One region of the Aeribacillus sp. FSL K6-3256 genome, then DNA from elsewhere that is predicted to be linked to it. Evidence: riboswitches for the same ligand, from Rfam matches in the RefSeq annotation. Region 1 holds a riboswitch; the other holds the start of a gene.
The links. A riboswitch is a leader RNA that binds a small molecule or an ion and turns the genes downstream of it on or off. The one in region 1 is predicted to bind cobalamin.
Positions count from the first base shown of each region.

Region 2: another riboswitch for cobalamin. It lies ahead of NSQ84_RS14150 (ribonucleoside-diphosphate reductase subunit alpha); the one in region 1 lies ahead of NSQ84_RS06360 (ABC transporter substrate-binding protein).

Region 1 covers NZ_CP150188.1:1,305,901-1,309,092, forward strand. The annotation lists gene NSQ84_RS06355 (N-acetylmuramoyl-L-alanine amidase) at 1-834, opposite strand, end outside; cobalamin riboswitch at 1,030-1,209, shown strand; gene NSQ84_RS06360 (ABC transporter substrate-binding protein) at 1,320-2,288, shown strand; gene NSQ84_RS06365 (iron ABC transporter permease) at 2,254-3,192, shown strand, end outside.
Region 2 covers NZ_CP150188.1:2,940,095-2,943,286, forward strand. The annotation lists gene NSQ84_RS14140 (globin-coupled sensor protein) at 1-257, opposite strand, end outside; gene NSQ84_RS14145 (Hsp20/alpha crystallin family protein) at 601-1,041, shown strand; cobalamin riboswitch at 1,175-1,354, shown strand; gene NSQ84_RS14150 (ribonucleoside-diphosphate reductase subunit alpha) at 1,490-3,192, shown strand, end outside.

The sequences.
Region 1 (3,192 bases):
GGGAGTTAAAATAAAAGCATCTTTATAGCCCAGCTGCACAAGTTTTGCCAACTGCTCCTTCGCATTTTCCAAATGTTGAAAAGCCCCTGCTTGAACACGGTAAAAACTTGTGCCGTTAACATTAGCAGGTGAAATAAAACTGTCCACGTTTTTTCCCTTCAGTTCCTTTACGCGTTGTTCTGCATTTTTACGCTCTTTGAAGGAACCGGCAATCACTTTGTAAAGCGTGTTGTTTGAAACAGGAGCCGACGGTTTTGTCGACGGCTTTTTTGTTGTGCTTGCCTTTCTCTTTAAATTAAGGGCTTTTCCTATTCCTTCCGCCACACTGACGGCAAAATCACTTATAAAAGCAGAAGAGGTTAACAATTTGATATCGTTAGGATTATCGATAAATAATGTTTCCAATAGAACCGCGGGCATTTTCGTTTCTCTCAACACAAAAAAATTGGCGCTTTTTTTTCCGCGGTCCTGTACGTTATATTTTGGCCCGATTACGCTCATAATATGATTATGAATGATGGAACGGTATTGAATCGTTTTATTGGATGCACCGCGGTTGTAAATATAGCTTTCAAATCCTGTTCCGCCCCCTGAATTGACATGGATGGAGCAGAAAAAATCGACATTTAGTCTGTTTGCCAAACTCGTTCTTTCTTCTAAACTGACAGTGCGATCGTTCGTTCGTGTCATCACGACATCTACTTGAAAGTTTTCTAGCAAATGGTCTCTGGCCATTAAGGCAATAGTCAGCGTAAAGTCTTCTTCTTCATAGCTTCTAAATGTTGCACCAGGATCACTTCCACCGTGGCCTGGGTCTAAAAGAACGACTGTCACTTATGGATCCTCCTTCGTTCCTAAAATCAATTACCCATCCATTAAAATTTTATTCATTTTTACGGCAATCGGTTCAAATCAACACGGTTGAATTGAAAACCTTATAAAAAGTCCAATATAAAACTTGACATAGCATTTTCACATTTTTTCTACCAGAACGGATTTGAATGATGTATAATTACATTCGTCGACAATTTCATTCAAAAGCAAACAGGTGCGGACACTTTTGTCCGCTTAAAAGGGAAGTTTGGTGAAAATCCAACGCGGTCCCGCCACTGTGAATGGGAGCAACCTGAAAATGCCACTGTGTCTACGGGAAGGTTCAGGGAGCGATGACCATGAGCCAGGAGACCTGCCTGTTTGAACACGCCTAAAAACCCTACGAGGATAGGGAGGTGTTTGAAAACAGAACAAAGCGATATGCTTGTTTTCAGACATCTTCTTATCAAAAAAAGAAGATGTTTTTTTATTGGAGGAGGAACGTCATGAAAAAGTTTTCTGCACTGTTTTTATCGTTATTGCTTTTAGTTGGACTTCTAGTGGGCTGCGGACAAACGAATAATGCAGAACAAAAAGAAAATAACAGCAACGCGAGCGAACAAACATCCAAATTATTCCCAGTTACAGTGAAGGACGCATTAGGTGAAGATGTAACAATCAAGGAAAAACCGAAGCGTATTGTTTCACTTATTCCAAGCAATACAGAAATTGTTTACACACTAGGGTTAGGCGATCAAATTGTTGGGGTAACAGAATTGGACAACTATCCGGAAGAAGTGAAAAACAAGGAAAAAGTCGGTGATATGAATTTCAACGTGGAAAAAATCATTTCTTTGAAGCCTGATCTTGTTTTAGCGCATGCTTCAAGCGCTGCAAATGCCAAAGAAGGATTAAACCAATTGAAAGAAGCCGGCATTACCGTATTTGTTGTTGAGAATGCAACATCGTTTGAACAAGTGTATCAAACTATTCAGACGATCGGGAAAATTACCGGAACGAAAGAAAAAGCAGATGAAATCGTTCAAAATATGAAAACAAAAGTAAATGAATTAAAAGAAAAAGCGAAAAATATAACAGATGACGAAAAGCAAAAAGTGTTTGTCGAAATCAGTGCTCCGCCTCAGCTGTATACAACAGGAAAAGGAACGTTTATGGATGAAATGCTTGCCATCATCAATGCGGAAAATGCAGCGGGCGATCAGGAAGGATGGCCGCAAATAACGGAAGAGGCGGTAGTGAAATTAAATCCTGATACCATCATCATCACCTATGGAAATTATGTTGAAAACGCAACTGAACAAGTTCTTGGCCGCAAGGGATGGGAAAATGTTACAGCCATTAAAGAAAAGCGTGTTTATGAAGTGAATGAAGATTTAGTGAGCCGTCCAGGTCCAAGATTGGTAGAAGGAGTAGAAGAACTTGCAAAAGCGGTTTACCCGGATGTATTCGAATAATAAACACGTGGTCGCCTATATGGTGACCGTTTGTTTTCTTGTTTTTTCTATTTTTCTTGGTGTTTCCATCGGGACGTTTCCAATATCATTTTTTGATATTTTGCAAATGATTGGGGACGCCCTTTTTCACATGGGCGGAAATGGCAGCGTTGATGAAAACACGCAAAATATCGTCATGAGTATCCGTTTGCCGCGCGTTATTTTGGCTGGCCTTGTCGGCGCTTCGCTAGCTCTGGCAGGGGCATCCTTTCAAGGACTTTTGCAAAATCCTTTGGCAGATCCTTATACGCTCGGCGTATCTTCTGGTGCATCATTAGGAGCTGTTTTTGTTCTTTTTTTCGGGATTCACATTCCGTTTTTCGGATTTTTTACATTGCCGGTAGCCAGTATTTTAACCGGATTCATGACGATAATTTTTGTGATTTTTTTCGCAGGAATGATTGATAAAGCGATGAGGATTGAAACGATCGTGTTGACGGGAATCATCATGAGCTCCTTTTTAGGGGCTTTGATTTCTTTTATGATCGCGATGTCCGGTGAGGAATTGAGGCAAATCGTCAACTGGCTTCTAGGCAGCGTATCGATGCGCGGCTGGGTATATGTTATGATGCTTTTGCCTTTTTTCGTCGTCGGCTCTTTATTGATTTTAGCCAACGGAACAGAGCTGAACGCGCTCGCCTTCGGAGAAGAAAAAGCGCATCAATTGGGGGTAAACGTGAAAAAGAGGAAATTATTGATCTTGACATCAGCCTCCATTTTAGCTGGTGCAGCCGTCGCGATAAGCGGAACGATCGGATTTGTAGGGCTTGTCGTTCCTCATTTGAACAGGCTGCTTTGGGGAAATGATTACCGGCATCTTCTTCCCCTATCCGCTTTATTTGGGGCTGGCTTTTTAATTTTAGCA
Region 2 (3,192 bases), 1.6 Mb from region 1:
TCGATCGAGCTGTATTTATTAATTATGTCAATCAAAAATTGTTCTTGATGGAGAGCATCATAAAATGCATCGATAATAAACTTTATGTTTTCTTCAATCGCATCTTTTAATATAAGAGTACAAATAAGATCATCCTTTGTCAGGCCAACCATCGCTAATTGTCTTTGATATTTTTCATCAGTCACTTCAAGTTTTACTTGTTGAAGATCTACTTGTTTTTCAAAAAGTGATGGAACTTGTTTTCTTTTTTTAAACATTGGTTGATTTCCCCTTCAAAATTCATTATTAGTGTCCATTGTATATATCGGCAATTAAAAATAGATGATCAACAATTTTTTCAATTAATTTTTAAAATTTATTCAAATTCGTTACATTCAATATTCGAAAATGAAATATTTTCTATAAAACTAAAGATTACTGTTGACGAAAAACATGTTTAAAGGCGATTATAAATAGTAAAAATCTGAAAGAGCTCTATTCCGAAATAACTTTGGATACACCGGACATTGAAAACAATAATTGGAATTTTGCTTGGTGAATATTTCTCGGTTACAACACAAATAATATTTTCTGTAAAAAAATCAAAGGAGGAACAATCATATGGCTCTCATTCCTTACGATCCTTTTTCTGAGATCAACCAATTTAGACGAAACATGAATCGCGTTTTTTCTGAAAGCTTCCCGCATTTTTTTGAAAACTTTGAGACTATGAATACCCCCCGGCTTGATATTCATGAAACTGCTAATGAAGTAATTGTTACGTGTGATTTGCCCGGCCTTGAAAAAAAGGAAGACGTTGACATTCATCTTGATCGCAACGTTCTTACGATCAGCGGCACAATTCAAAGAAGCAAAGAAGTAAAGGAAGAAGAAATGCATAGACGCGAACGGTTTGTCGGGCGGTTTCACCGCGCTGTTGCATTGCCGGCAAATGTAAAAGAAGAAGAAGTGAGCGCGACATATAAAAATGGCGTTTTGGAAATCCGTATTCCAAAACAAACCGAAAACAACAAAAAGAAAATTGATATTCAGTTTCATTAATTGTTTCGTGAGGTTGCAAAATTTCAATCAGCCTCACTTTTTTATTGCAATTTTCGCCAAGTACGATTATGATGAATATATAACACCAAAAATCTATATATTGTGTAATCAAAAACAATTAAATACTATATATTGAAAACCTAACGACAAAGGTGCTGTTTTCAGCTTAAAAGGGAATCCGGTGAGAATCCGGAACTGTCCCCGCAACTGTGAGTGCTACGAAATGAATAATCCACTGTACGTTTCGTATGGGAAGGATTCAAAGTAGGATGAAGCACGAGTCAGGAGACCTGCCTTTGTCCGAACGTTTCTAATTCTTCGGGGGTTGGGAAGATGAAACGATGGTTTGAATGGAGTAGTTTCGCCTTATAAACTGCCTCCCTTTTAATCATCGTTTGATCCGCTCAGCTTCCTGAGCGGTTTTTTATTTTGATAAGGAGGATGTTTGATGAATATTACGAAAGCATTAAATCTATACGAGGTTTTTCAAAATCATTTTAACAGGAGCGATTGGGAGCTTTATCTAAGGCAGCTTGAAAAAAAGTTTCCATCCCTTTCCTTTCATGAATACAGCGAGAGAGTGTCGACAACCCTACAATACCAGCAGATTGATGATCTTGAAAAATTTACAAACCTGCTGATTATTGAAGCTTTAGCAAACATTTCGGAAAGTGAGCCGGATTGGACTTTTTTAGCTGCACACGTATTTCTTGAAAAAATTTACTATGAAGCGAGCCAAAACAGAAATTACAACCAACCGGGCTACGGCGATTTTTATTTGTTAATCGAAACATTAACCGATCTTGGAATCTACAACCCTCTTTTGCTAGAGCATTATTCAAAAGAGGAAATTATGGAGCTGGGAAATGCCATTGATCCTGAGAAGGACAAGCTGTTTACATACATCGGATTAAGGACTCTTTACGACCGGTATTTAGCTAAAGATTTTCATAAACGAACATTTGAGCTACCACAGGAACGTTTTATGATCATCGCTATGACGTTAATGATCAACGAGCATCCGTCCAAACGTTTGCATCTTGTAAAGGAAGCGTATTGGGCATTGAGCCATTTATATATGACGGTTGCAACACCGACATTGGCTAATGCAGGAAAATCAGTCGGTCAGCTTTCAAGCTGCTTTATTGATACGGTAGACGACAGCCTTCAAGGCATTTATGATTCGAACACTGATATTGCCAATGTTTCTAAAAGCGGCGGAGGCATTGGAGTTTATTTAGGGAAAATCAGAAGCCGCGGAAGCGATATCCGGGGGTTCAAAGGAGTTTCATCAGGTGTCATTCCTTGGATGAAGCAATTAAATAATACTGCAGTGAGCGTCGACCAGCTCGGCCAAAGAAAAGGAGCAATTGCCGTTTATTTGGATGTTTGGCATAAAGATATTTTCGCCTTCCTTGATGCAAAATTAAATAACGGAGATGAACGGCTGCGCACCCATGATTTATTTACAGGTGTATGCATTCCTGACCTATTTATGGAGCAAGTTGAAAAGCGCGGGGACTGGTATTTGTTCGATCCCCACGAAGTTCGCAAAGTCATGGGATTCAGTCTGGAAGATTATTATGATGAAGAAAAAGGTAACGGCAGCTTTCGGGAAAAATATTTTGAGTGCGTGAATCATCCTTCCTTATCTAAAGAAAAAGTGCCTGCGATTGAAATAATGAAACGGATTATGATCAGCCAGCTTGAAACGGGAACGCCTTTTATGTTTTATCGGGATGAAGTGAATCGAAAAAACGCAAACAAGCATGCCGGCATGATTTATTGCAGCAATTTATGCACAGAGATTGCGCAAAATCAAAGTGCTACTACTGTTGAAGAACAATATGTTGAAGATGGAAAAATTGTCATTGTGAAAAAGCCCGGCGATTTCGTCGTCTGCAACCTTTCTTCCATCAACTTGGCACGGGCTGTCCCAGACAACGTTCTGGAACGTTTAATCCCTATTCAAGTGCGGATGCTGGACAACGTTATCGATTTAAATAACATTCCGGTATTACAGGCGAAGCTTACAAATGAAAAATACCGTGCAATCGGTCTTGGAACGTTTGGCATGCATCATTTATTTGCACTAAAGGAAATTACATGGGAAAGCGACGAGGCAGTCCAATTTGTCGACCAATTATATGA